3 regions of the Rothia sp. 18CD1-1 genome follow, and region 3 is predicted to be linked to each of the others. Evidence: predicted binding sites of a transcription regulator. Region 3 holds the regulator's gene; each other region holds the start of a gene.
What was found. The regulator HrcA, encoded in region 3, represses chaperone genes, less so after heat shock. The targets are predictions, from matches to a motif close to TTNGCACTCGNNNNNNNCGAGTGCNAA.
Positions count from the first base shown of each region.

Region 1 (10,453 bases), on a different contig from region 3:
GTGAGGAAACCAAGGAGGAGCGTTTTAGTCACACCGTGATGCGGGTGGTGCGCTCTTCGTCCGATAACTATGCGGCGCTGGATGACATATACAAGCTCATCTACGACATCACCCAGAACCAGCTGCCGCGGGGCCGTGCTGAGCGGCGGCTGCTGAAAATCAACGAGGCCAAGAAACCGTACTCGCCGCTGGTTCTTATGCTGGCAAATATTGTGACCGCGTCATCGCTGACCATTGGTATCGGAGGTTCGCCGGCTGCGGGGGTGGCCGCGGGTCTGGTGTTTTTGGCGATCTATTTTGTGGACCAGCTGATTGCTCGGCTCAATATGCCCAGTTTCTTTAACATGGCGGCGGGCGCCGGGGTGGTGACTTTTTCTGCTATCTACATGTCCGGGGACTCGTCACTGGTTGCGAATATGGGGGTGAGCGTTGCGGCCCCGCACATTGTGGCTGCGGGTTTGATTATGCTTCTGCCCACGTCCAAGCTGGTGTCGTCGGTGCAGGATGCTCTCAACGGTTTTCCGCTGACGGCGGCGGGTAAGGTTGTTTCAACCGGCATGTCATTTCTGGGTATAGTGGTGGGTCTTGCCTCGGCTGTTGCCGTGCTATCAGCGATCGGTATTTCTGAGCTCAATGTTGAAGAGACCGTGTTTGATCCGCCCCATCTCTGGACCAACTATATTTTTATGGTGCTTGCCAGTGTGGCTATCGGGGTGACCATGCACGCCCGTATTCGCACCCTGCTGTGGGTTGTGCTGATCTCAACCTGCGGTATTGCGGTCTATGATCTGTTTACCTATTCTTTTGGGGCCGGGGCGGGGCGAGCTAACACGGCTGTTGCCGCTATGGTCATTGGGCTGCTGAGCACCTACCTGGCCTACCGGCTTCATGCACCGGCCGCTATTTTTTATGTTCCGGGTCTGACTTTTCTGCTTCCCGGCCTCTCTATATTCCGTGGCCTGTATATGTTTACGGTGGAAGCTGACTCCGTGACCGGGGTTCCGGGCATGGTGACCGCGGTGGGGATTGTGGTGTCCATGGCTTCGGGTGTGGTGCTGGGCAGCTACATTATGCAGAATATTGTGCAGCGTGCGCTGCGGCCCCGCCGCGAGGTCGGTGCGCAGCAGACCGGGGCGCACACCCTCGACCGCTAGCCCAGTCTCCAGTCAACCGGTTCAGCGCCCTGCTGTACCAGGTAGCTATTGGTCTGTGAGAAGGGGCGGGACCCGAAAAAGCCGCGCGAGGCCGAAAGCGGTGAGGGGTGGGCAGATTCCACACAGGGGTAGTTGCCCAGGAGCGGGCGGGCATTGCGTGCATCCCTGCCCCAGAGGATTCCTACCAGGGGGCTCCCCCTCTCCGCCAGGGCCTGTATAGCCCGGGTAGTGACAGCCTCCCAGCCCAGGTTGCGGTGTGATCCGGCTTCGCCGGCACCGACCGAGAGCACCCTGTTGAGAAGCATCACTCCCTGCTTACTCCAGGCAGAAAGGTCCCCGTGCTGCGGCGGCTGCACCCCCAGGTCGCTGTGTAGCTCCCGAAAAATATTCTGCAAAGATCGGGGAAGCGGCCGCACATCGGGGTGCACGGAGAAGGACAGCCCCATAGCGTGCCCGGGGGTCGGGTAGGGGTCTTGTCCAATGATGAGTACCCGCACCCGTGCAAGGGGCTGTTGAAAGGCGTTAAAAATATCCCGGGACGGCGGTAGGGTGTGTCTGCCGGCCCGGTGTTCTTCACGTAAAAAATTTCCCATAGCCCGAATATTGGGTTCAACGGGAGCAAGGGCATCTGCCCAATCTGCTGCCATAATGTGATCCAGGGGCTGAGCTGGCACGGTGCACCTCACAAACGAGAAGGGTATGAAAATATGCGTTTCAAGACTAGGCTATCGAAAATAAAGTGACCGGGCAGCCGGTATGCAGAGAGAAAAGGGGTGGGCGCGATGAGCGAGACAGGATCGAAGCCAGAGGAAGCAGAAACCGGGGAGAGTATCGTGGCAGAGGAGTCCCTTGAGGCGGGTATTCTTGCCATCGAAAAACGCCGCTGGAAATATCCCGGTGCCAAGGAGCAGGCAATCCGCCGAGAACTTAAAATGGCGCCCATCGCCTACTATCAGCGGCTCAACACCATGATCGATGACCCCCGGATTATCGCCCGCGAACCAGCACTCACCCGCCGGCTACGTCAGCACCGGCAGGATTAGCACCGCAAGAACACCGTATTCCCGCTAACTTTTCGCATCGCTGCCGGCCAGCAATCAATCCGTGCACGGCGATACCTGTGTACCCTAGAGGGTAATTCAAATATTTCTCTCACCGCATCTTTTGGAGGACCCCGTGACCCAGTATCCCCGCGACGAATTTGATGATGTTCCCGAAGATTCCCAGCGCCGCGGTGCTTACCGCGGTAGGGAAAAACAGGAAAAAACCTCGAGTAAAGGGTTTATCGCTATTCTGGTGGCGGGCTGCCTCTCCCTTCTGGTGGGGGCCCTGATGTTTATCTACCAGCCGCGCAACCTTTCGCCCGAGGCCTCGGCGTCGTCTGCATCGTCGGCGCCGGCCGCCGAGTCGGCGTCCCCAACTGCTGAGGCGAGCGAGGGTACCGCCGCCCAGGAGGTCGAGATCTACAATGGTGGCGCCTACGTCGGTGCCGCCACCGAGGCTCAGCGGGTAGTGGAGGAACAGGGCTACACTGTCACCACCACCGACAACTGGCAGGGCGTGCCGGTAACAACATCGGTTCTGTTCTACTCCGCCGGGAAGGCCGCGGAGGCTAACGCGTTGGCAGACTCCTTGGGTATAGCGCTGATCGAGGAGGACCCGGCCGCGCAGGTGGATTTCTACGCGGTGCTGGGCCCCGATTACACCGGTACAAGCCAAAGCTCCGGGCAGGCTAGTGCGGATACGGGTACGGGAACCGGCACGGACGCGGGAACCGAAACGGGCGCAGATGCAGGGTACGGGAATGGTGCCGGCTACATCGACCCCAACCAGGCCGGCGGCTACACCGGCCAGTAAACAGGCACCCTGTGCGCTCAGGGCGATTAAGTCTGACAGCGGGGTGAAAAGGTTTGCGCTTGCCTTACTCAAGTGCCAATATTGATTTAGCACTCTCGGTGCTTAACTGCTAAATCGCGGTGCTAGATTTTGCGGTGTACCGGGAGAGAAAAAACTTACTTTCACCCTGTGAGGTGCAGGTTCCTCTCGTGAAGATCGCGCAGGGGGCGGCGCCGTCCGTCGCGGGCACAGTTGAAAGAAAAATAACTTCTTGGTCCAGGAGGGATTAAGTAAATATGGCAAAACTTATTGCTTTTGATGAAGAGGCCCGCCGCGGCCTCGAAAAAGGGCTCAACACCCTGGCCGATGCCGTGAAGGTGACCCTGGGTCCCCGCGGCCGCAACGTCGTCTTGGAGAAGTCGTGGGGTGCACCCACCATCACAAACGACGGTGTTTCTATCGCTAAGGAAATTGAGCTTGAGGATCCTTACGAGAAAATCGGTGCGGAGCTGGTTAAAGAGGTCGCTAAGAAGACCGACGATGTAGCCGGCGACGGCACCACCACCGCCACCGTTCTGGCTCAGGCGCTGGTGCGCGAGGGTCTGCGTAACGTTGCTGCCGGTGCTGACCCGCTCTCGCTCAAGCGCGGTATTGAGAAGGCTGTTGAGGCGGTTACCGCTGAGCTGCTGAGCTCCGCGAAAGAGGTTGAGACCGAAGAGGAGATCGCCGCAACCGCTTCTATCTCTGCCGGTGACCCCGAGATCGGTAAGCTTATTGCCGAGGCCATGGAGAAGGTCGGTAAAGAGGGCGTTATCACGGTTGAGGAATCGAATACTTTTGGCCTGGAGCTTGAGCTTACCGAGGGTATGCGTTTTGATAAGGGTTTCCTCTCCGGCTACTTTGTGACCGATGCTGACCGTCAGGAGGCGGTGCTTGAGGATCCTTACATCCTGATTGTGAACTCTAAGATTTCCAATGTGAAGGATCTTGTGCCCGTACTTGAGAAGGTCATGCAGGCGGGTAAGCCCCTGCTGATTATCGCTGAAGACGTGGAGGGCGAGGCTCTGGCGCTTCTGGTGCTGAACAAGATGCGCGGCTCCATTAAGTCTGTTGCGGTGAAGGCCCCGGGCTTTGGTGACCGCCGTAAGGCTCAGATGGCGGATATTGCCGTGCTGACCGGTGGCCAGGTGATCACCGAGGAGGTTGGTCTCTCGCTGGAGCAGGCAACCATTGACCTGCTGGGTTCTGCTCGCAAGGTTGTGGTGACCAAGGATGAGACCACCATCATCGAGGGTGCCGGTGACCAGGCGGCCATCGAGGGTCGTGTGGCTCAGATCCGCGGTGAGATCGCTAACTCTGACTCTGACTACGACCGCGAGAAGTTGCAGGAGCGGCTGGCTAAGCTGGCCGGTGGTGTGGCTGTGCTCAAGGCGGGTGCGGCAACCGAGGTTGAGCTGAAGGAGCGTAAGCACCGCATTGAGGACGCTGTGCGCAATGCTAAGGCAGCCGTTGAAGAGGGTATCGTCGCCGGTGGTGGCGTAGCTCTGATCCAGGCTGGTGCCAAGGTATTTGACTCCCTCAACCTTGACGGTGACGAGGCAACCGGTGCGGCGATCGTGCGGGTGGCTGTTGACGCTCCGCTTAAGCAGATCGCTACCAACGCGGGTATGGAGCCCGGCGTTGTGGTGGCTAAGGTTCGTGAGCTTCCCGAGGGTACCGGGTTGAACGCGGCAACCGGTGACTACGAGGACCTCATGGCTGCCGGCATTAACGACCCGGTGAAGGTGACCCGTTCCGCTCTGCAGAACGCTGCCTCTATCGCCGGTCTTTTCCTTACCACCGAGGCAGTGGTGGCCGATAAGCCCGAGCCGGCCGGTGCCGCTAACCCGGCTGCCGGAATGGACCCCGGTATGGGCGGCATGATGTAAGCAGCCCGCTAGGCCCCTTCGGTACTTAGCGAGAAAACCCCGCAGTAGCCCTACCCGTGATGGTAGAAGCTGGTGCGGGGTTTTCTGCTTTACTATAGTGTGGGTTGTCTGGGCTTGCCGGAATATTTATTGGTGGGCGGGGTGACCGGCGGCCGGTTAGACCATCCCGAGCTCACCGGAGTGTGTATTGATGAGAAGGGACTGCGGAATGGATTTGCAGAGAGTTACTGAAGAGTCGCGTGATATTCGCGCGCAGTACCACCGGCTAGAGGATCTTCACCACGGGTCTCACTGGTCGGTGGAGGAGGACGCCCTGGCGTTCCTCACGGACGCCGGGCTGGTGGGCCGCTACACCATGGCCCAGCAGGGACGCTGGCCCAGTGAAGGTGCGGATGAGTTGGCTTTCAAAATTGGTGAATGCACCTGGTGGTTAGCGGTTTTGGCGGATCGTATGGGGCTTTCATATCGGGAATGTGTTGAAGGTTTCCTAGAGCAGAAGCGGCAACAGTTTAACTAGCTGGACCGGTGGGTAAGGGGCGGTAAGATGGTGAAGCTATGGATTGCCACTACCATCGGGCGGGACTCTGCCACTCCTGTACCCTGATCGAGACCCCCTACAGTCGTCAGCTAGAGGGTAAACAAGAGCGGGCCGAGAGCCTGCTCGCTTCCTGGACCGGTCTTACCTGGCTAGAACCGGTAGCTAGCCCTGAGTCGGCTTTCCGCAACAAAGCCAAACTGGCGGTGGGCGGAGACACTCAAAACCCTACCCTGGGTGTTATCAACCGGGACGGGGAAGGAGTTGATCTCGCTCACTGCGGCCTCTACGATCCGCAGATTACCGCTATGCTACCGGCACTCCGTTCACTGATTCGGCGGGCAGGGCTCACCCCCTACAGTGTTCGGCGGCGAAGGGGAGAACTGAAGAATATTCTGGTGACCGTTGCACCTGGTGGGCAGTCTATGGTCCGGTTTGTGCTGCGTTCTAAAAAACTTTTGGTGCCTATCCGCAGGGAGGTCGACCGTTTAAAGCGGGAGATCCCGGGCTTGCGGGTGATTTCGGTGAACCTCTTGCGCGAGCACGTTGCCCTACTGGAGGGGGCCGAGGAGATTATTCTTACGGAGCAGCAGACCCTACCCATGCGGGTCGGAGGGCTAACTTTACACCTGCGCCCGCAGAGTTTCTTTCAAACCAACACCGCTCTTGCTGAGGAACTCTACCGGCGCGGGCAGCACTGGGTTGCCGAGGTGGCTCCGGCCAGCCTGTGGGATCTGTACTGCGGTGTTGGCGGGTTTGGTTTACACGCCGGGCAGGTACTGGGCGATCGGGCGGAGGTGACCGGTATTGAGATCAGCGAGCAGGCTGTTGCCAGTGCCCGGCGGAGCGCGATAGAGCTGGGGCTTGGGAACGTGCGATTTGAGGTGGGGGACGCTACGGGTTTCGCCCTGGACGCCGGACCCCGCGCGGTGCCCACACCCGAGATGCTGGTGGTGAACCCGCCGCGTCGGGGCTTGGGCGAACGGCTTGCCGCCTGGATTGAGTCGTCGGGGGTTGAAACCCTTATCTATTCCTCGTGTAGGGCCGAAACACTGGTCAAAGATATGGAGTCTATGCCCTCTTACGCGCCGGTGGGAGCCCAGGTGCTTGATATGTTTCCGCAGACTAAGCACTACGAGGTGATAACTCTGCTGAGCCGGCGGTAGCGTCGGTGAGACCTTTGCCCTCGAATTCCTAGGTTTCGTCCGAGATCCTAGGAAATAACTGAGGATCTCGGACGAAACCTAGGATCTGGGTGCGGGTTATCTTTTGCCGTCCACCGCACGGAAATAGTCGACGGCAATCATGATTCTTCATGTGAGAGGGAGCGAAGGTTGATCCCTAACCAGGTGTTGGGGAGAAGGTCGCGGTGGGTATGGGTAACAACGACCATGCAGCGCCCTGCACTGCGTTCGGCCTCAAGTATCTCAACCATGAGCGGGACCGACTCTGTGTCGATGGCTGACAACGGTTCGTCCAGCAGGAGTACAGGAGCGTGGCTGGCGGCAACCGTTGCGGCAAACCACACTTTTTGGGCCTGGCCGGTGGAGAGCTGTGCGCAGAGTTGGTCTGTCACATCTTCACAAATGAGCTGTCGCACCAGGCTCAGGGAATCTTCAGGGTTTCTGCCGTGAGCGGCAGCGTAAAATTCAAGATGCTCGCGCACTGTCAGAAGCCGGAAGAGCGCCGGGTGAGATGTCATGTGCCATCGGGAGCGACGGGCGGATACGGTATGGGCTGGGAGGCCGGCCAGGGTGACCTGCCCGCTATCTGGCCGCAGTGCGCCGGCAAGAAGATTGAGCAGGGTGGATTTTCCTGAACCGTTTGGCCCGGTGAGTACCGCTGCTTGGGCAGCGTCAAGGCTGAGGTTTACGTTTTTGAGGACGGGGTGATCGGGGATGAAACCGAAGTGCAGGTCGGTGATGGAGAGAAGGGGCATTTAGAGTGCTCCTCGCGGGAAATGGGCGGTCAGAGTACAGATGGGGGCGAGAGATGCAGCCCCGACGATCATGATGAATATGGGGATACCAATATGTAAGCCGGCGTAGATAGCCGCACAGATGGACAGGGTGAGACCGGTAGACAGTAGGGTGGCCACCGGGTGTTGTCGGATACGGCCGTTAGAGTTGGCTGGGATCCGTGCGGGAAAGAGACAGTCGGCAAAAACTGTGGCAGGGGAGACGAGGAGGGCCCCGGTGAGCCAGGCAGATAGAGCTGACCCCACCGGCAGCGTGGATGAAAATATAATCATGGGTAATGGGGCCGCACCGAGGAGCGCACAAAGCAAAAAGGTTGAGCAGATGAGTGCGCTTGCCACGCCGCGCTCGCCCAGATGTGAGGCCGTAAGGTGTGGCAGAAGGGACTGGTAGGTGTTGACGGAGCATATTCCGTGAGTGAGTCCGGCCGCTAAGAGGGGACCGGAGGCGGCAATACCCCATGCGGCTTCGGTGGGGAGGACCGGGGCCGCTGATGCGGTCCATAACGCGCCCAGCCCAAAAGCCGCGGTGCAGAGTGCGGCCCTGACCGAGATGAGTATTTCTCCGGTCTCGCTGTCGGGGCGGTCTCGAAGGGTTGTCAATGGTAATGCTATGAGCCTGCCCCAGGCGTTCCGAGGCAGGGGGAGAGCCCGTCGAGTGTGGACCGGTGGGGAGTCTATGGGGGCTTGGCCTCGGGGAAATTTTAACAGTTTCGGCAGGGTGATGGCGGTGGCAAGTAAGAGAGTGGTAAGGATACCGAGTAGGGTGTGGGCTCCTTCTGGGGAAGCAATGAAGTTAAGGGCCCTGTGTAGGGTGGGCTGGAGTTCTTGCCTTCCGGGAAAGGCGGGGAGAAGAAGCCCGGAAAAGGCTACACCGGCTACCGCCGCAACCAGAGTCCAGCAGCCCAAGCGGAGGAGGGTCAGTGATACCCCTCCCATGGCGAGTATACAGAGGAGGGCCGCTCGAACGAGGGCACCGGCTACCGCCAGGGATATGCTCAGTAGGGCCGGTGCTACCAGGGTGCCGGGGGAGAGCTGCCAGCTGTAAAGCGCAAGAATACTGCCCAGGGCTATGACGGTGACCATGGCGAGGGTTTCCAGGGCGATGGGGAGGATAATTCGGGCTACAATGATCTCTCCCTGGGTGTAACCAGCGTGGGTGAGGATTGCAGCATCTGCCGGTGCCCTGGTTTCGCGTGCGGTGCGGCCGGAGATACTGAAGATGTGGTGGGCCAGGAAGATGATCCCGCTACCGTGCAGCATGGCGGTGAGGGTCTGGGACGTGTCTAAGAACTCGATGAGTCGGGGGCCGACGGCCACCAGGAGGGTGAGTATGAAACCGAGGGCTAGCGCGAGGGTAGCAGCTGCCGTGGTGAGGATCAGACAGACACTTCGGGTGATCCGAAAATCCGGTGATACGGTGCGTATGTGGAGGAGCCTGTTGGTCTTTACGATGAGTAGTACCGCGCGCCATCGGGGTGGGACGGCGGTATTCTCGGGTGCATGCGGCCTGTGGGCTATGCTGCCGGTCTGTTCTTTCACAGGTGGGTCCGTTGGGGGCGCTGCGCTAGTTCTATGCCCCCGATAATGAGAAAGAAGAGTAACCAGGATCCGGCTGCCAGCGCGGGGGCGGGCCCCGCTGCCCGGTGTGCCAGTATCGCGGTGGTGGGGGAAGCGGCTCCTCCAATGAGCAGGGCCAGGGCTAGGGGGAGATTGACTCCTAGGCGGCTACTCACCGTGATTGTGTAGGTTATCGCGAGAATGGCGGCCAGACCAAACCACACGTAGATAAGGAAAGTCCAGAAGGCGGCGGCATGATCGGGGAGTTCAGCTGGCGGGGCTACCGTGGCCACGATTCCGACGATTGCGGCTGCCCCGCTGAGGGCTATTCCGCGGACTAGAGGGGTTCTCACCGGGATACTCCTATCAGAAACACGGTTGTAAGGATTATACACAGAGCTAACTGCGCAATAAAACGTATGATCTGGGCACGTTTGGGCAGCATTCTTCGGCTTTCTTGACGCTGTGTTAAGCACCCGGACTTTTGTGAAGCGTTTGTGAAGACACCGTCTTCACGCCCTGTCACACGGCGAAATATAGGCACCTTATCTTGTGGGGCGGTACCGAATCCGCCTATATTGATTTTGTATCTATCAAGAGCGGCCGAGAGAACTGGCTCAGTGACGCCGCAGCAACCTCACCCGATAACACCGGGAGAAGGTGCTCCTGCCAGAGCCGATAGAAGAATCAGCTTTAAGCTTCTGGCATCGTGGCTCTCCTGCGAGGGAGTCCGATGCTGATCTATCGGGCGAATCCACCGGAAGGAGACGCTCTACCATGGCACCTCATACGGCCCTTTCGTATGAACTTTACCCGCCGAGAAGTTCGGAAAGTCGGGATTCGCTTTTGCGAACCATTGAAGAACTATCGGCCACAACACCCGACTACGTGTCGGTTACCTACTCGGGTAGTGTCGAACGTAAACGGCAGACGCTTGCCCTGCTGGACTATCTGGTGCACGAAACCAGGCTGGTACCGTTGGCTCACCTCACCTGCGTGGGGCATTCGGTAGATGAGCTGGAACATGCCGTGCGGCGTATTATCGGCTTGGGAGTGCGGGGTCTGCTGGCCCTGCGCGGGGACCTTCCTCCGGGGGTGCCCCCGGATTCCCTGGAGCTTCCCTTTGCCCGCTACCTGGTGGAGCTGATCCGGCGTGTGGAGCGCGAAGATTTTGCGCACTTTGCCGGGGGACGGCTGGCGATCGGGGTGGCCGCCTACCCGCAAAAACACCCCGAGTCCCTCTCCCTCCTTCAAGACATTGAAATTTTGCTTTCCAAGCAGCGTGCCGGTGCAGATTTCGCTATTACACAGGTCTATTTTGATAGCGACCGCTACCGGAGCCTGATTGATACCGCGGCCGGTGCCGGCGTCAACCTACCGATTATTCCGGGCATTATGCCGGTGACGTCCCTGGGTAGGCTCACACGCCTGTGCGAGCTGGCGGGGCTGGAGATTCCCGCAGACC
Region 1 covers NZ_JBUZLI010000007.1:90,813-101,265, reverse strand. Annotated here, with positions in the region: gene ACS1BR_RS06265 (threonine/serine exporter family protein) at 1-1,154, shown strand, start outside; gene ACS1BR_RS06260 (uracil-DNA glycosylase) at 1,151-1,828, opposite strand; gene ACS1BR_RS06255 (DUF3263 domain-containing protein) at 1,937-2,197, shown strand; gene ACS1BR_RS06250 (LytR C-terminal domain-containing protein) at 2,331-3,011, shown strand; gene groL (chaperonin GroEL) at 3,287-4,918, shown strand; gene ACS1BR_RS06240 (nucleoside triphosphate pyrophosphohydrolase family protein) at 5,127-5,435, shown strand; gene rlmC (23S rRNA (uracil(747)-C(5))-methyltransferase RlmC) at 5,474-6,619, shown strand; gene ACS1BR_RS06230 (ABC transporter ATP-binding protein) at 6,757-7,392, opposite strand; gene ACS1BR_RS06225 (hypothetical protein) at 7,393-8,970, opposite strand; gene ACS1BR_RS06220 (hypothetical protein) at 8,967-9,341, opposite strand; SAM riboswitch class I at 9,576-9,673, shown strand; gene ACS1BR_RS06215 (methylenetetrahydrofolate reductase) at 9,766-10,453, shown strand, end outside.
Region 1: a site for HrcA is predicted at 3,098-3,124, ahead of groL (chaperonin GroEL). Genes of this name have one in related genera too.

Region 2 (10,453 bases), on a different contig from region 3:
GAGCGCACACGATGGCCCCTACGGTGTTGACCTGCTGGAAACCGAAAAATCTCACCTGGTTGAGGCTCCGGTAGCCTCGGGAAGGCTGCACAGAAAACTTCGCGATGTCGCCGAGCACCGGCTCGGTTTTCCGCTGGATCGAGCGATCCGATCGGTGCCGCTTGCCCGCAGGTCGGACCTGATCCTGACCTTTTTAGAGAATCAGGCACTGTTTCCAGCCCTCCTCAAGCGGTGCCGGGTGCCCGGCTACCGCAGAAAACCGCTGGTGACTATCGCCTGCTGGCTCACCGACGAGATGCGGTCGATGAGCCGCCAGCAGCGGCAGCGGACCGTGCGCCGCTACCGGGGTGTCGACCGCATCTTTGTGCTGAGCCGCAACCAGGTGGCCGAGCTGGAGAGCTACGGTTTTCCCGCCGGTCAGGTGAGGTCTATCCCCTTTGGGTTTGCGTCTCAACAATTTAGTTTTGTTGCCCAGGCCGAGAAAGATATTCCTCTTCTTGCCGTGGGGTCCGACCGCGGCCGTGACTATGCCACCCTGCTTGCCGCTATGCGGGGGATCGACACCGAGCTTCTTTTAGTCTGCCGAGACTCGAATATTGAGGGTATGCGGGTACCCGATTCGGTGACCCGGCTGGGTACCGTGGACTACGGGGAGTACAAGAGGCTGCTCCACCGTGCCCAGACCGTGGTGATACCCACCCACGAGCTCGCCTACCCTACGGGGCAGACCGTTGCCCTTGAGGCGGCGGCAACGGGGGCGGCCCTGGTCGTGACGGGGACCGAACCCATGAAAGAATATTTTTCTGACCGTACGGCGCTCATGCCGGCCGTGCACGACCACCGGCAGCTACGCAGCGTGATTGACAGCGCGGTGTCAGATCCGCACCTACGTGCAGAACTGGGCCGGGCCGCGGCGGAGACGGTGAGAGAGAAATACACCTATACCGCGATGTGGCGGCAGGTGATGGCTGAGCTGGAGACCCTGCTGGCCGAACCCCGCTAGGGTGCGGGCCGCTGAGCCTCCTCCACCAGGTAGCGCACCACCGCCCGCAGATCACCGCCGGAGGCGGCAGCGGTTTCCCGCTGCTTTCGGTAGCTCCCGCCCTCGCGCAGAATACGCCAGATACCGGCAAGCTCGTCCAGGCAGCCCAGGTCTGCGGCAACGGGTTCAAGGTCCGCCACCAGGCGCGCAATATCTTCGCTCACCGGCAGCTCATTGTTGCTGTTGTCGCAAATAATGGTGGCCTCTAAGCCGTAGCGGGCGGCCCGCCACTTATTCTCCCGGGCGTGCCAGGGTTTGAGCGGCTCAACCGTTTGACCGGCATCGAGGTCGCGGCTGATTGACTCGACCAGGCACTGGGTGAGGGCGGCGATTCCGGCGACATCACCCAGGGAGGGCAGACCGTCGCACACACGCATTTCAACCGTGCCAAAATGGTGCACCGGGCGAATATCCCAGCGATTTTCGCTGGGATCGTCGATCACCCCGGTGGTGATCATATCCCGTAGATAGTCTTCGTATTCTTCCCACGTGTCAAAGGTGAAGGGAAGCCCCGCGGTAGGCAGCTGCTGGAACATCAGGGCCCGCTGGGAGGCATAGCCGGTATCGTGGCCCTCCCAGAACGGTGAGGAGGCGGAGAGAGCCAGCAGGTGGGGGTAGAGGTTGGTGAGGCCGGCTACCACCGGTAGAGCCTTGGCACGGGAATCTATGCCGGTGTGCACGTGCACACCGTAGATAACCATTTGCCGGCCCCAGTAGCGGGTGCGGTCAAGCATCTTCCGGTAGCGCTCTTTGGCGGCTACCGGCTGGTTTTGCCAGTGCGAGAAGGGGTGGGTGCCGGCAGAGAAGAAGTCGATCCCCATGCTATCGGTGGTGGCCCGCAGCTGGTCGGCGGCCCGCTGGAGCTGAGCCACCGCCTCGGCGACCGTGGCGCAGACACCGCTGACCAGCTCCACCGTGTTGTCGAGAAACTCGCCGGTGATATGCGCACCTTCGGTGAGGTCAAAGAGCCCTGGGGTCCGCTGTGCGGCCCGCTCAAGAACCTCCGGGGCCCGTGAGGTGAGTTCCCCGGTGTCCCTGTCCACCAGGGCAAGCTCCCATTCCAGGCCGAGGGTTGACCGGGCCGAATCTGCAAAAGGCACAATAGCTCTCTGGATGTTGGTCATGGTTTTCCCATAGTATTAGCTTGCGCCCCGCAATGCTCCCCGGCGCGGCTGTGACAGCCCCGGTGCGAGCTGCCTGTACCGCCCCGACCCGTGAGCGGTTCAACGTGCAGGGCAAGACGATACGAGGCGGACCCGCTTCCTACCCGGGTGAGGATCAGGGTAGCTGACTCGGAGCGTTTTCTCCCGGCCCCGGCCAGCAGGGTTTTGCGCAGCTGCTCGGGAACAATATCGACACCCCGTTTTTTGATGGTGAGGGCACCTATACGGTGTGTGCGCACCCAGTTTTTGAGAACCCCGGTGTTCAGGGGCATGGTCTCAAGCACCCGAAAGCAACTGGCAGCGGGGCTCAAGATCGGTTTCTCGGCGGTGAGATAGGCAATGCGTTCGTCGAGCAGATGGGCACCCAGGTCGGTGGCAAGCTCGGGGATCAGGTGCGAACGCACCAGCGCACTGTCGGGCTCATATATGTATTCTTTGAGCTGGCCCACGGGGGCCGGTTCTGATACGGTGCGCTCGCTTGTGAGGTGGGCGGCCACGCGGGCCCGGAAGGTTCCCTTCTCCAGTACTGTGGCGCTTCGGCGCACCCCTTTCCGCGCCAGCGCGTTAAACCAGAGTACCGTCTCAAGCAGGGTGCCGTTCTGGGACACCCACTGTGCCTCACAGTTGTCGGGGATCATCTCGTGCGGTAGTCCCGGCGACATTTTCACGCCCAGCGCTATGCCGGTCGATGCCAGCTTGCGGATGTGGGAGAGGGGCGGTGAAAACGACTCGGGGTCGAAAAAGCGCGACTCGGTTGTGCCGCCCCGTACCCGGCGCCGGGCGGGGTCAAGCCACAGTGCTATCCGGTCGCTGTCGGTGCTTTTGAAGGCCCGTAAGTCTCCGCAGAAGACCCGTGCCCCGGTGAAATTGCGCAGATTATAGGCGGCTATGGAGGCGGTGTCTCGGTCGCGTTCCACCGCCGTGACCGAAAGCCCCGCCTGTGCAAAGGCTCGGGAGTCGGCACCGATTCCGCAGCCGAGGTCAGCCACCGCATCTATACCGGCTTCTTTCACGCGCCGCGCGTGCAGGTCGGCTACTGAGCTGCGGCTAGCCTGCTCGTAGCCGGCTTCGGTAAAAAGCATGTCTTCTGCGGCGTCACCAAATTTTGCCCCGGCACGGGTACGCAGCTTGGCCTGGTCGAGTACGGCGGCAGAATCTGCGGGGTTGAAGCCTTCGGCGCGCAGTGTGCTGACCGCTGCAAGGGCAGAGTCGGCAGAGAAAGGGGTAAAACGGTCGATTGCCTCCCGCTGCCGATCGGTGAGTGCGCGAGCGGGGACGGGATAAAAATCGGGTGGGACAGTAAAAGAAAACATTGCTGACCATCATAACCGGTGCGCTCACCGCGAAACGCGCATGTTCTCTTGACCAGCCGCAAGTCACAGATCTAAAGTTTTGTGTTAGCACTTGGCTGCGCGCAGTGCTAATTTTTTTGGGGTTTGCTGGCACCGCGACGACAGTCAAACCCCTAACCGGGCGCAGTCAACAGAATAAAAGACTGACCCTTAAGGGAGAAAACATGTCATCCATTAAGCCGCTTGAAGACCGCGTTGTTGTGCAGATTGTTGAGGCTGAGCAGGCAACCGCCTCGGGCCTCATTATCCCCGATACCGCTAAAGAAAAGCCCCAGGAAGCCACCGTGATCGCCGTGGGCCCCGGCCGCACCGATGATTCGGGCAAGCGCATCCCCGTCGATGTCGCTGAGGGCGACACCGTGATCTTCTCCAAATACGGGGGTACCGAAATAACCTTTGGTGGGCAGGAGTACCTTATTCTCTCGGCCCGGGATGTCCTGGCCGTCGTCTCCTAAGTAAATTTTTGCACCAACTAAGAAGGAGTTGATGAATTCTTGGCAAAACAGCTTGAATTCAACGACGACGCTCGTAAGCACCTTCAGGCAGGTGTCGACAAACTCGCGGACGCTGTTAAAGTAACCCTGGGCCCGCGCGGCCGCAATGTGGTTCTTGACAAGCAGTGGGGTGCGCCGATCATCACCAACGACGGCGTGTCCATCGCCCGCGAAGTTGAGCTTGAAGATCCTTTTGAGAACCTTGGCGCCCAGCTGGCTAAGGAAGTCGCAACCAAAACAAACGATGTTGCCGGCGACGGGACCACCACCGCCACGGTGTTGGCCCAGGCGCTGGTTGCCGAGGGTTTGCGCAACGTGGCTTCCGGTGCGGCACCGGGGGAGGTCAAGCGCGGTATTGAGACCGCCGTCCGCGCGGTATCGGCCAGACTGCTGGAGAACGCCCGCGCGGTTGCCGGCGGCGAGGTAGCTCACGTGGCGGCGATTTCGGCCCAGTCTCCCGAGATGGGCGAGCTACTGGCCGAGGCCTTTGACAAGGTCGGCCAAGACGGCGTAATTACCATTGAGGATGGCTCCACCACGGAGATCGAGTTGGAGATCACCGAGGGTATGCAGTTCGACAAGGGCTACCTTTCCCCCTCGTTTGTAACCGATAGCGAGAGGGCGGAGGCGGTGCTTGCTGACAGCGCAATCCTGCTCTACCAGGGCAAGATCTCGACCGTGGCCGAGATTATGCCGCTGCTTGAGAAGGTTGTGCAGGCCAAGAAGCCGCTGACCATTATCGCCGAAGATGTTGACGGTGAGGCCCTCTCCACGCTCGTTGTCAACAAGTTGCGCGGCAACCTGGACGTCGTTGCGCTGAAGGCGCCCGGTTTTGGTGACCGTCGTAAGGCGATTATGCAGGATCTGGCTATTTTGACCGCCGGCACCGTGATTACCGGTGAGCTGGGGATCAGCCTTGACAGCGTGACCCTTGACCAGCTGGGTAGTGCCCGGCGCGTGACCGTGACCAAGAATAACACCACCATTGTTGACGGTGGCGGTTCGGCGGCAGATGTCGCTGAGCGGGTCAGCAGGTTGCGGGCTGAGATTGAGCAGGTTGATTCTGAATGGGATCGTGAGAAGCTCAAGGAGCGTCTCGCCAAGCTGGCCGGCGGGGTCGGCGTAATCAGGGTGGGTGCGGCCACCGAGGTTGAGGCCAAGGAACGCAAGCACCGTCTTGAGGACGCGGTGTCTTCGACCCGCGCCGCCCTGGAGGAGGGCATTGTTGCCGGTGGCGGTACCGCCCTGGTGCATGCTCTGGCAGCCCTGGATAGCGTGGAGCTTGAGGGCGGGGACGCCCAGACCGGTGTTGAGATCGTACGCCGTGCCCTGGTGCAGCCGCTTCGCTGGATTGCCGAGAACGCGGGTCAGGACGGCTATGTGGTGGTTGGCCGCGTGGCACAGCTACCCGCGGGGTCGGGCTTCAATGCCAAGACCGCCCAGTACGGCGATCTTATCGCCGACGGGGTGATCGACCCGGTCAAGGTAACCCGGTCTGCGCTGGAAAACGCAGCCTCAATTGCGGCCCTGGTGCTGACCACCGAGACCCTGGTGGTCGACAAACCCGAGGAGACCGAGGATGAAGACTAGAGGGATCTGAGACCCTCTACCCATCGGTAACGGACCGCCCGCCCCGGCAGACGCTGGAGGCGGGCGGTTTGTGTCGGCACTGTTGGGGAACCGGCGCAGAAATTTGTGGGCTAAACTGTGTTGTGCTTGCTCACAGAGGTGCAGAAACCCCGTGATAGGTGGAGGGGTTCCCAGGTTTATCGGGTAACGTTCTGCACTTGGTGCCTGTGTATCTGCTGGTGACAGTGCACCGCGTGCGTAGAGAAAACACACAGGATAGTTTATGCATCAGACTACTCACCGGAAGCCCAGGCTTCTCGATCATTCTTTTGTGGAGACCCGAGGGTTCAGGCCCGAGATCCAGGGTCTTCGCGCCCTGGCCCTGTTTTTGGTGGTCACCTACCATATTTGGTTTGGCAGGGTCTCCGGCGGCGTCGATGTTTTCCTGTTCATTTCGGCTTTTCTACTGTCGCTCTCAAGTATGCGCAAAATCAACGAGGGTAAGCCGCTTGCCCCGGTGACGTACTGGTTGCACGTTTTTCAGCGTCTGCTGCCGGCCGCGGCCACGGTGACCGCGGGGACCGTGGTGGCCTCCCTCGTCTTTTTGCCGCCGTCGCGGCTGTTGAGTATTATTCAGGACGGTATCGCCACCCTCTTCTACTATCTCAACTGGCGGCTTGCCTTTAACTCGGTTGACTACTATGCCCAGGATGCCGCGGGAAAAACTCCGCTGCAGCATTTTTGGTCGCTGTCCATGCAGGGGCAGATTTTTATTCTCTGGCCGCTGCTGTTTGTGCTGGTCGCCTACCTTGCCCGCCGGCTCCGGCTGAACCTTCTGGCCTCGGCGGCCCTCATTTTTGGAAGTATCTTTGTGGCGTCACTGACTTTTTCGGTGATTGAGACCTACACCAACCAGGGTTTTGCCTACTTTGATACGCGTACCCGGCTGTGGGAGTTTGCCGCCGGTACACTGCTGGCCCTCCTCACCCTCAAGTGGAAGGTCCCCGACCGTGCGCGGGTGGCCATGGGCTGGCTGGGCGTGGTCGGGTTGATCTCGTGCGGTTTTGTGCTGCCGGTGGAGAGAGCTTTCCCGGGGTACCTTGCCCTGTGGCCGCTGGTCTCCGGGGCCCTGGTGATTCTAGCGGGCCAAACAGGTTCCCGCTACGGTGTTGACCGTGTCCTGTCGTCAAAGCCCCTGCTGGCGCTGGGCGAGATCTCCTATGCCCTCTACCTGGTGCACTGGCCGGTGTTCGTGATCTACTCGGCGAGAAGCCGGCAGGAACACCCGGATTTTCTGACCGGTACCGGGCTGATTCTTGTCTCCATGGTGCTGGCCTGGGCCATTCACCGCTTTATCGAGCAGCCCCTGCGCAGGGTGAAACCGGCGGCTGAGAAAGTAACCGCTACCCCCTGGGATAAGACGCGGGTAAAGCCCAGGCTCGTGTGGAAGCCGGCAGTGGTGATTGCCTCCTGCCTGATCCTGGTGGGTGTACCGCTTATGGTGAGTAAGAACCGGGTGCAGCACCGCGATGAGCAACTGGCTATTTTAGCTGAAACCGGTGCGGGGACCCCCGATTTCCCCGGCGCCTACTCGCTCACCGGCGGTGGAGAACGCTACTCCTACCCGCCGATCCCCGCCAGCGACCCCTACTCGCAGTTCGACGGTTTGATGCCGGGGAGCTGCACCGCTCTTCCGGTGGCTGATCAGATGTACGCCGACAGCTGCGGGCTAGAAATGAACGCGGGCCCGGACTCTCCGCTGTTGATGGTGGTCGGCGGGTCGCACGCGGGCCAGTCGGTTGCCTGGTATCGGGGTCTTGCACGGGAACGGGGCATGAACCTGATGGACCTTCACACCGGTGGCTGCCGTTTTCCGCTGGAGGCTGAGTCTAACCCCACGGAGACCTGCCAGGATTATAACCGGGGTATCGTCGAAGAGGTGCTCGCCCAGAATCCCACCTACCTGGCTCTCATGGTGACCCAGACAGACCCGGAGACCAACCAAGAGATTCTTGTGCCCGGCGTTGAGGAGAAGATCAGTGTCTTTACCGAGGCCGGTATCCGGGTGATCGGTCTGCGGGACAACCCCCGCTGGGGCTATAACATCTATGACTGCGCCCAGCTTGCTGTCGGTGACCCCGACTCCTGCGGTCGGCCCGTTGACGAGAAACTTGCCGCCGATAACCCGGCCGGGCCGCTGATCGATTCCCACCCCATGGTCTACGGCCTTGACTTTACCGGCCAGCTCTGCCCGGACGGCCGGTGCCTGCCGATTATCGGTAACATCTACGTGTATATGGACGATAACCACGTGTCGAAAGCCTACGGGGCAACCCTGCTGGAGTCTGCCGCCGCCCAGCTCGATGATCAGGGGTGGGACGTCTGGGAGGAGCCGTTGGAAGTTCTACCGGTAGAGCCCGAAGTAGGAGAGGGTGAGCCAGCCCCCGCCGACGGCGGTAGCGGGGATGGTGCCCAGGAGTTTTACGAGGAACCCGCGGAGCTATGAGTGTAGCAGCGGTGCGGGATCGTGAGATCGTAGCCTCCTCCGGGGAATCTACCGCTGGGCGGCGGAGGTTCCGCCCGGAGATTCAGGGCTTGCGTGCGCTGGCGGTGCTTCTGGTGGCCGCCTACCATTTCTGGTTTGGCAGGGTTTCCGGCGGTGTCGATGTTTTTCTACTGATTTCTGCTTTTCTGATGTCCGGCTCTTTTGCCCGGAAGATAGAGTCGGGTGCTTTCGCCGGCCCCACCACCGTGGTGACCTACTGGATCCACGTGTTTACCAGGATCCTTCCGCTGGCGTCCCTGACCGTGGTGGGTGTCCTGCTGGGTATATTTTTTGTTCTTCCCCAGGAACGCTGGCTGACCCTGATCGATGAGGCCAAGTCTGTGATGCTCTACCGGGAGAACTGGTGGTCTATCATGCACGCGGTTGACTACTACGCCCAAGACAGCTCGGTCGCCTCGCCACTGAGGCATTTCTGGTCGCTGTCCGTGCAGGGGCAGATCTATATCATCTGGCCGCTGCTGTTTCTGCTGGGCTGGGTACTGGTAAAGTCGCTGCGGCTGCCGGCCCGGCCCACGCTGATAGTGCTCTTTGGTGCGGTCTTTACGGTGTCTTTGCGGTATTCGGTTCAGGTGACCGAGGCGAGCCAGCAGACAGCCTATTTCAACACCTGGGCGCGCCTGTGGGAGTTTGCCGCCGGCACTATTGCGGCGCTGGTGGTATCGAAGCTGAAGCTGCCCGCACCGATACGGGCGGTGATGGGGTGGACGGGGATAGCCCTGATCGTCTCGTGCGGGTTTGTGCTCGATGTTGAGGGCAAATTCCCCGGCTACCATGCGCTGTGGCCCGTGCTGGCCGCTACCATGGTGATCCTCGCCGGTGATACCGGGACCAGGTACGGGCCAGAAAAACTCTTGACGTTGAAGCCCCTGCTGGCGCTGGGGGAGATTTCCTATGCCCTCTACCTGGTGCACTGGCCGATTCTGGTTTTCTATCTGCACTGGGTTCAGCAGGAGAAGGCAGGGTTTGGTGCGGGGCTGGTACTGCTGGCCCTGTCGATTCTGCTGGCCAAGATGATTACCGTCTATGTTGAGACACCCCTGCGCGGCTGGAGATGGCCCCAGCAGAATCCGCTACCGGCCCTGGGCGTGGTGATGAGCTGTATGGTGATCGGGCTGGTGCCGCTGGGAGCCTGGAAGAAGGATATCAACCACACGGTGGAGCAGGCCATGCTCAACCGCGGGCTTAACAACGAGGGCGCTAAAACCCTGGAATACGGGTTTGTCTACCGGGGCAGTGAGGAGGCCACCACTATCCCGGTGCGGGCCACCGGCGACGACTGGGCGGACCGGGGCCCCTCATGCGTGAGCACCAACCCCGGCTGGGATCTTGACGAGTCGCAGAGAGCCAACTGTTTTCACACGGTTGCCAACGACTCTCCCAGCAGACGAGTGGTGGCGGTGGGCAACAGCCATATGCAGATGTGGGCTCCCGTTCTGCGGCAGCTGGCCTACCAGCAGGGCTGGGATCTGGTGATGATGACCGTGGGGGGATGCTTCTACGGTAGCGAGGACGTGAGGGAAGACGAGTTCTACGACCGGTGTGTGCGGGCAGCCGACTCCATGCAGGATTTAGTGCAGACGCTGGATCCGGATCTGGTGTTTGTGACCGGGAGTCTCTCTGCCGAAGACTCCCCGGATAGTCTGCTGGCCGGTATCCAGGACAGGGTGGGGCAGCTGACCGCTGAGGGCCGAACCGTGATAGGTATCCGTGATACCCCGCGGATGGCGGTGATGCACAAGGACTGTCTGGACCGCGGTGGGAATGACGACAGCTGCGTTATGGCCCCGGGGCAGGATGTTTTTGCTGACCCGCAGCAGCAGATGGAGGGTTCCTATCCCGGTTTTGGGGCGGTGAATATGTCCGATGTGGTGTGCCCGGATAATGCCTGCCCGGTGGCTATCGGCAACGTGTATGTTTATCAGGACTACGATCACATTACGGCGACCTATGTTGAGACCACCTATGATTTTTTTGCGCCCCGGGTACTTGAGGCAATAGGTAGGGCAGAGGACTCAGTTACCCGCCAATCTCTGGCGGCGGATGAGACCCGGCCGGTGGCCGGCTAGCTGGGGAGGGAATACCGGTGTCAGCTGAGGTGTTTTGAGGGTATACGCAAGATATAGATAACGGCTCCGGGTACGCGTGCGGCCCTGTCTCGGGTTTAGTATTGATACTGAAAATACTTGCCCGCGTGCGGCCCCGCCTCGGCTATGCTCCACCCCATCGAAAGGTCTCTTTGGATAATGACTACTCCCACCGCTCTCTTG
Region 2 covers NZ_JBUZLI010000003.1:254,665-265,117, reverse strand. Annotated here, with positions in the region: gene ACS1BR_RS03285 (glycosyltransferase family protein) at 1-1,003, shown strand, start outside; gene ACS1BR_RS03280 (glutamate--cysteine ligase) at 1,000-2,166, opposite strand; gene ACS1BR_RS03275 (class I SAM-dependent methyltransferase) at 2,163-3,518, opposite strand; gene groES (co-chaperone GroES) at 3,722-4,012, shown strand; gene groL (chaperonin GroEL) at 4,052-5,641, shown strand; gene ACS1BR_RS03260 (acyltransferase family protein) at 5,904-8,126, shown strand; gene ACS1BR_RS03255 (acyltransferase family protein) at 8,123-10,252, shown strand; gene guaB (IMP dehydrogenase) at 10,430-10,453, shown strand, end outside.
Region 2: a site for HrcA is predicted at 3,603-3,629, ahead of groES (co-chaperone GroES). Genes of this name have one in related genera too.

Region 3 (8,725 bases):
CGTTGAGGGTGCGTCCACGCATGTAGGCAAGCGGGGCGACCTCGATGGTGCCGGCCTCCATCAACCCGGGTATGGACCCGGGGTCTATCATGTCGTGGAGGGCATCATAGAGCGGTCGTAGATAGGGGTCTATCTTGTCGCTGAGTGAGCCGGGCAAGAATCCCAGGCGTTCTCCAGCCTCAACAGCCGGGCGGGTCAGGATAATCCTGTTTACTTCCTGAGCCTGCAAAGCCTGCACGGCCTTTGCCATAGCAAGATAGGTTTTGCCGGTACCGGCGGGGCCTATACCAAAAACAACTGTGTGACGGTCAATCGCATCCACGTATTCCTTCTGATTGACCGTCTTGGGGCGTATATTTCTACCGCGGGAACTAAGAATATTTTGGCCCGTACCCGAAACCGATGGGGACAATTCTGCGGCCAACATGGTAATAATCCGCGAAACCGTGTCCGGGGTGATGAGCGTATCGTGCAGTGCTAGCTGCCGCAGCTCAGACAGCAGACGAATAATGGTGGTGACCTCTTCGGCGGGCCCGGATACCACCACGTCAAGATTTTTAGGGCGGACAGACACAGCCGGGAAACTTGACTCGATCAGCGAGATACTGGAGTCCGAGGGGCCCAGAACCGCCACCATCTCGGCGCGGCTGTCGAAAGAAAAAGTTCGGGCGGTAGACAGTGGGCGGTTTGCGCCCGAAGCGGTGGTTGCCATAAATAACCGGCCTAGGCCGAAATCAGAGCTCCTCACGGTAGTGCTACAGGATAAAAATTATGTTTTCCTCTTACAAGGTTAGTCTCTATGGGGACAATCCTCCGAGTAGAAGACAGGCACTCATGCTCAGAGTGAACCCTTGAAAAGGACAGACCTCACCTCACCTATGACCAGGTCCCCGCAAGCGTATTAATGGTCGATAACGCAGCGGACCCGGCGGTCGATGATCGCAAGACCTCCTTCCCCAGACGCACCGGCAAAGCTCCTGCCGAGGTAAACAGCTGCAGCTCGTGTTCGCTGATACCGCCTTCGGGACCCACCACCACAAAAATCTTCTGCGGAAGCCCCCGCTCCCCGAGCAAGTCAGCGAAAGCCCCGGTCAACCGCGTATCCGCATTTTCATGCAACACAAAAATAGCGGACCCCGGCCCCTGCGCGCGCATGTACTCGGCAAGCTGGGCCGAGGTATGCAAATCGTCCACCGGCGGAATCCAGGCACGGCGAGCCTGCTTGGCAGCAGCAGCAACCGTCTTCTCCCATTTGGCATGAGACTTGGCTACCCGATCCTGTTTCCAGCGCACCACGCAGCGCTCAGCCGCCCACGGGATAACACCGTTGACTCCCAGCTCGGTAGCTAATTCGATACCCAGCAGATCACGGTCAGACTTAGCAAGCGCCTGTACCAGGTATACGGTGGGGCCCGCTACCTCGGTAACCAGCTCCCGCACGGTCACCTCTAATCCCTGCGGCAGGAGTGCGCGCACCTCACCGCGGACCCGCCTACCCCGCCCATCCGAGACATCGACAGGTTCACCAACATTGAGCCGCTTCACGTTTTTTGCGTGGTGTCCCTCATCGCCATCCAACACCAGGGTATCGGCGACCCCCAGATTCTCAAGGGTCGCGGTATCGCAGTAAAAAACGGGGGAAGTCATGAAACTAAGAAACCGATTTTTCTACTTCTCAAAGCGCTCTTTGAAGCGGGAGAAGAAACCGTGTTTTTCCGACACCGTTTCGCTCACATTGAGGTCCTCATTGCGACTGGCCACAAACTGGCGAAGGAGCTCACGCTGCTCACCGGTGAGATCGGTGGGTGTTCGAACCTCGATGTGTACCCGCAGATCCCCTCGACCGCTCCCCCGTAGACGGGTGACACCGAGATTCTTGAGGGTCACCACATCGCCCGACTGGGTTCCCGCCTTCACCTCAATTTCCTGAGTACCGTCAAAAGTATCTATCTTCACCACTGTCCCCAGGGCGGCCGCGGCCATCGAAATACCAACGGTGGCGTGAAGGTCATCCCCCTCCCGACTAAAAGTCGGATCGTTATTGACCCGTAACTCTACATAAAGATCTCCGTTGGGCCCCCCGTGAGTACCGGCTTCACCCTGGCCGGCCAAACGGATACGTGCCCCGCTGGAAACACCCGCCGGAATCTTAATGGTCAGCGATTTACGCTCGCGTACCCGACCCTCCCCATAACACTCGGGACAGGGATTTTTAATAACGGTGCCGTAGCCGTGGCAAGCAGCGCATTCAACCTGCTGAACCACGGTCCCCAGAATCGACTGCACCTGCCGCGCCGTGTACCCCTGCCCCTGACAGACCTGGCAGGTCTCGGGGTGGGTTCCCTGCGCGGTACCCTCACCATGGCAGAGCTCACAGGTAACCGCGGTGTCTACCGTAATGGGTTTATCAACACCAAACACCGCGTCCTTGAGATCAATCCGAACATTGATCAGAGCATCCTGGCCCTGCCGGGTGCGGCTCGCCGGCCCACTCGGTGCCTGGTTGAAGAAACTCTCAAAAATATCCCCAAAACTACCAAACCCACTAAAGCCGCCGGCCCCGCCGAACCCACCCTGGGATTGCCCGTTCTCGTTTCCGGTTTGATCGTAGATACGGCGTTTTTCCGGATCGGAGAGCACATCGTGGGCGTGGGAGACCCTCTTAAACTCCTCGGCTGCTTCCGCGGAGGGATTAATATCGGGGTGTAGCTTACGTGCCTTTTGGCGGTAGGCTTTCTTGATCTCTTCGGGACTTGCATCACGTGATACACCCAGTGTTTGGTAATGATCGCTCACTCAATAACTTCTTTCCGTGAATAAACCTCAAGGTTTTATGTTAGCGTTGAAATTCTAATGCCGGATACTAGATACCCAAAATTTTTGTGAGATAGCTAGCAACACCCCGGACTGCCGATACGATACTGAGATAGTCCATGCGGGTGGGACCAATGACCCCGACCCTCGAAAGATCCTGTCTCCCGTAGACGCTGGCAACAACCGATGTTTCGGTAAGCGGCACCGACGCGGTCTCGGCACCAATCCGCACACTAAATCCGCGGGAATCCTCGGACATCTCATTGAGCAAACGAACCATGGTTACCTGTTCTTCGAGAGCGTTCAGGATGGGGGCTATACTCGAGGAAAAGTCCGAGGTGGACTGCGCCAGGTAGAAAGTTCCGGCAAACAGCAGCCGTGAGGACCCGTCATCGCGCGCAAAAAGCGTCAGGCTCTGCCCCAACTGCCGACAGAGCTCGGAGAGAAATTTCTGGCCGGAACCTATATCCCCGATGGGCTCCCCTACTAGTTTCTGTAAAAGCTCGCTCCGGGCCTCCGCAAGGTCCTGTTCAGTGTAGGGAGAGACCGTTGCTGTTTTCTGCAATACCTGCCCCGAATTGCTGATCAGAATTATACTTATGTGATGTTCTGCAAGAGGGACAAGCTCAAGGTGACGCACAGTAGTGAGGGTGGGCGCAGGATACTGCAACACTGCGGCCTGCTGAGTCAACCGTGAAAGGATTTTAACGGTGCGCACATACAGTTCCTCGACGCTATCCGAACTGTCCAGCAGGCGGAGAATAGCCTGTTTTTCTCCGGACGAAAGAGGCTGCGGGACGGTAATTTTATCAACGAAATACCGGTACCCCTTCTCCGTGGGTATACGCCCAGCACTGGAATGCGGGGCAGTAATCATGCCCTCCTCTTCGAGTACCGCCATATCATTGCGAACGGTTGCGCTCGATACGTTAAGTCCGTGCCGTGCGATCAGCGCTTTAGACCCCACCGGCTCGTGCGAAGAAACATAGTCTTCGACAATCGCTTGCAATACCCTGTCTTTGCGTTGAAGCCTTGGTCTCACCTATCTCCTTGGCAAAAAGAAATTAGCACTCCTTCAGTGTAAGTGCTAATACAACTGTAGTACCCGGGCTACGCTGTCTTGAAGCGGGTACGCTGTGGGCTAAGGTTGAGAGAGGCTATCACGTCGAGGCTGGAGAACAAACCGTGAATGACTACTATTCTTGGGGGTCGCAAGATCTCACCTCAATCGGAGAACACAGGCGGGAGAAGAAAATTCGCGCCCTCAGAGTCCAGCCGGGTATCGTCCTTGAAGACGCTGAAACCGGCTGGGTGGGGGCCGTCATCTCCCTCGAAACCATTGGCGGTATACGGGTGATTGGTCTCGAAGATTCCCGGGGGAGAGTAAAATCTTTTCCGCTGGGATTTGGTTTCCTCTACGAGGGGGAACCGGTCAAGGTGCTCGCACCCGCACCGGTCTCTACTCCCGGGACCGCACGTATCTCTCGCTCCGGGTCACGGGTGGTCGACAATGCTCCTGCCCGGGTTGCCAGCTCCAGTCGTTTATGGGTTGAGGGTATCCACGATGCCGAACTCGTAGAAAAAGTGTGGGGTCATGATCTGCGGGTAGAGGCCATAGCGGTAGAACCCCTCCACGGATTAGACGACCTTGCCCGGGCAGTACGACAGTTTACCCCCTCGCCCCGGCGCCGGCTGGGTATCCTGGTCGACCACCTGGTGACCGGCAGCAAAGAGACCTCCCTGGTGGCTGAGGCCATGCAGGTGCCGGGTGCCGCCGGAAACGTGCTTATTCTCGGCCACCCCTACGTTGATGTGTGGCAGGCAATCAAGCCCGGTGTCCTCGGTATCCCGGCCTGGCCTCGGGTTCCCCGCAGTGAAGAATGGAAAAAAGGTGTGCTGAAAAGACTCGGTTGGCCCCACCGAGACCGGGAAGATATAGCTGCCGGATGGAAACGTATGCTTGCCGCAGTAGATTCTTACGCGGATTTAGAACCGCACATTCTCGGTCCGGTCGAACAGCTTATCGATTTCCTGACTACCCAGGAGCATGTGCCGGGGATCTCGATAAAAGATAGATAACCTGACAGCTGCTACCCCCAATCCGCACCTTCCTCCCCTAGAATAGGACCTAGCTAATCATCGTATCCGTACCCTACCACCACAGAAGAGCGAGTATTTTTTGAAGACCGCTACCTCACGAGAGTCCGCATTTGAGGGTTCCCCCGCCCAGGCTAAAAAACTTACCGTGCACGAAGATCGCAACATCGCCACGCTCGCACACTTTGGCGGATTTATGGGCTGCCTACCCTCGGGTATTATCCTCTACCTCTATCGCGGCCGAGGCCCCTTCACCGAGCAAGAATCGCGAGAAGCCTTTAACTTCACCCTCCTGCCCAGCCTGGTGATTATCGCCTGCATGTTTCTTTCCGCAATCCCTGTGATTGGCTGGTTCTTTGGACTACTGGCCGCCCTCCTGTGGATATACCTCGCCTTCATGTCCCTGGTTGCGGGGATCAAGGTCAACCGAGGAAACCCCTACCAGTACCGCTATAACACCGAGCTCTACGACCGGTTTTTGGCCAGCCGCACCACCAAAAAATAGGTGGACCCGGGCGGCCTCTGGGTCTATTCGAGTTCGGGGAGCAACTCACGGGTTACCGCATCCCCCAATAGCCTTCCCCGGAGGGTGAGCACTACCCGCCCATCCTCCAGAGCCTCCTCCTCAAGAAGACCCTGCCCCCGTAGCCAGTCGAGCTTATTCGCGGTGGCTCCCCTCCCATGGATATTTTCCAGCACAGAAATTGGTAAACCGTCGGCCGTGCGCAAGCGCAGCATAACGGTCTCAAAAGCTTGGGTGCTTTCGCTCAGAACCTCCCGAGCTGCCGCCGGTGACTGCCCGGAACGCACCCGGTGAGCGTACGCCAGCGGGTGCTTGAGATTCCACCAGCGGGTACCGTTGACGTGCGAGTGGGCGCCGGGGCCAATCCCCCACCAATTATGGTTCTGCCAGTAGGCAAGATTATGGCGGCTCCGGCTGGTGGGAGAGAGCGAATAGTTAGAAACCTCGTACCAGCGGTAGCCGTGTTCGGCCAGCGTGCGTTCGGCGGCAAGGTACATGTCGGCCATCAGGTCGTCATCGGGCATCTGATAGTCACCCCGCCTGATCTGTGCCCAGAGCTTGGTGCCCTCCTCAACGATGAGCGAGTAGGCAGAAATATGGTCCGGCCGGTAGCTCACGGCTGCCTCCACCGACTGCTGCCACTGTTCGAGTGTTTCCCCCGGTGTTCCGTAGATAAGATCCAGGGAAACCTGAAGGCCTGCCTTCCGAGCCTGCTCAACCACGTATGGTACGTTTGCCGGACTATGGGTGCGGTCAAGAACCGCAAGAGTTTGCGGGACCACAGACTGCATACCGAAAGATACTCTGCTAAACCCGCCCGCCGCTAGGATCCGCATATCATCTGCCGTCACCGAATCGGGATTGGCTTCGGTTGTGACCTCCGCACCGGACGCAAGACCAAAAATGTCGGCTGCTCGGTGCAGGATCTTCACCAGGTCATCCGCCGGTAGTTTGGTGGGGGTCCCCCCACCAAAAAAGACCGTATTCAGAGGGGAGGGATCAAGACCCGAGCGGTAAAGAGCATCCGCGGCAAACTCCAACTCGGAGATAGCATCGGCAGCATAATTCTCCAGGGAGACTCCCCCACCAAAATCCTCGGTCGCATAGGTATTAAAATCGCAGTAGCCGCAGCGTACCGAGCAAAACGGCACGTGCACGTAGAGACTAAAACCGCGGCCCCTACCCGCTGAAGCGGAAAGGGCGGGGATCCTACCGTCCAGTGGAGCGGGCTCCCCCACCGGTTGAGCCGGGCTCACTTTTTAGATTTATCTTTGGTTTGGTCGCCGGCAGACAGCGCGGCAATAAAGGCTTCCTGCGGGACCTCCACCCGGCCCACCATCTTCATGCGCTTCTTGCCTTCTTTCTGCTTCTCTAAAAGTTTACGCTTCCGCGAAATATCGCCGCCGTAGCACTTGGACAGCACATCTTTACGTATAGCGCGAATATTTTCGCGGGCAATAATACGGGAACCAATTGCCGCCTGAATCGGCACCTCAAACTGCTGGCGCGGAATTAGCTCGCGCAGTTTACCCGTCATCATGACACCGTAAGAGTACGCCTTCTCCCGGTGCGTAATCGCAGAAAAAGCGTCGACTTTCTCACCCTGCAGCAGGATGTCGACCTTCACCAGATCTGCCTCTTCTTCGCCATCAAACTTCCAATCCAGAGAAGCATAGCCTTTAGTGCGTGACTTTAGCTGATCAAAGAAATCAAAAACGATCTCGGCCAGGGGAAGACGATACCGAATCTCCACGCGGTCAGGTGAGAGATAATCCATACCACCCAATATGCCGCGACGCTGCTGGCACAGTTCCATGATCGCACCGATAAACTCGCTGGGCGCAATCACCGTGCACGCCACCATTGGCTCGCGGATGGTGGCAACCTTGCCCTCGGGAAACTCACTGGGATTGGTGACCCGTCGGGGGTGCCCGGACTCATCGACCACATCGTAGATAACATTGGGGGCCGTAGAAATAAGGTCGAGCCCAAATTCTCGTTCCAGCCGCTCCCGCACGATCTCCAGGTGCAAGAGTCCCAGAAAACCGCAGCGGAAACCAAAACCGAGGGCAGCCGAGGTTTCAGGCTCGTAGATGAGAGCGGCATCGTTGAGCTTGAGCTTGTCCAGGGCATCACGCAGGGCCGGGTAGTCAGAACCGTCGATGGGGAAAAGACCCGAGAAAACCATGGGCTTGGGGTCCTCATAGCCTCCCAGCGACTCGGTTGCAGGCTGACGCGCACCGGTGACCGTATCGCCTACACGCGACTGGCGCACATCTTTCACCCCGGTAATCAGATACCCCACCTCACCCGTTCCCAGGCCGTCGCTGGGTTGCGGTTCGGGCGAGATAATGCCTATCTCCAGGAGGTCGTGCTCGGCACCCGTGGACATCATCTTAATTTTTTGCCGCGGCTGTAATCTACCGTCAACCACGCGAACATAGGTGACAACCCCGCGATAGGAGTCGTAGACCGAATCAAAGATCATGGCACGCGCCGGGGAATCGGGCTCCCCTTGCGGGGCGGGGATCGTCTCAACAATCCGGTCAAGGAGTTCCTCAACCCCCTCACCGGTTTTACCCGAGACCCGCAAAACATCTTCGGGTTCCACCCCGATAAGGTGGGCAAGTTCCTCGGCATATTTATCGGGGTTAGCTGCGGGAAGATCAATCTTATTCAGCACAGGAATAATGGTGAGATCATTTTCCATAGCCAGGTACAGGTTGGCCAGGGTCTGGGCCTCAATCCCCTGGGCCGCATCAACCAGTAAGAGGGCGCCCTCGCAGGCAGCGAGTGAGCGGGAAACCTCATAGGTGAAATCGACGTGACCGGGTGTATCAATCATATTGAGTGCGTAGCTGACCCCGGACACCTCCCAGGGCATACGAACCGCCTGAGACTTAATGGTGATACCGCGCTCACGCTCAATATCCATCCGGTCAAGGTACTGAGCCTTCATTTGGCGCGGCGTAACCACCCCGGTAGCCTGTAGCATGCGGTCAGCCAGCGTCGACTTGCCGTGATCGATATGCGCGATAATGCAGAAGTTGCGAATAATGTCCGGACTTGTTGACGCCGGTTGCGGCGGATGGGTTGCCAGGGGTGACAAGCGTTGTTCCTTTCACGACGCACGGTACCGGGATATATGCCTTCGGATGATCCAGATTGCCCGCATCATTGATAAGACGGCGGTAATCCTATCCTGTAGAGAGAAATCAGTTAACCAGTCTCCCACAGTCGGGGGCAGAATGCACCTTTGCGTCTTCCCGTACACGGCAAGCACGGTGGTTC
Region 3 covers NZ_JBUZLI010000008.1:255,970-264,694, forward strand. Annotated here, with positions in the region: gene ACS1BR_RS08195 (PhoH family protein) at 1-712, opposite strand, end outside; gene ACS1BR_RS08200 (16S rRNA (uracil(1498)-N(3))-methyltransferase) at 877-1,647, opposite strand; gene dnaJ (molecular chaperone DnaJ) at 1,669-2,796, opposite strand; gene hrcA (heat-inducible transcriptional repressor HrcA) at 2,864-3,856, opposite strand; gene ACS1BR_RS08215 (DUF3097 family protein) at 4,000-4,893, shown strand; gene ACS1BR_RS08220 (DUF4870 domain-containing protein) at 4,994-5,416, shown strand; gene hemW (radical SAM family heme chaperone HemW) at 5,440-6,690, opposite strand; gene lepA (translation elongation factor 4) at 6,687-8,543, opposite strand.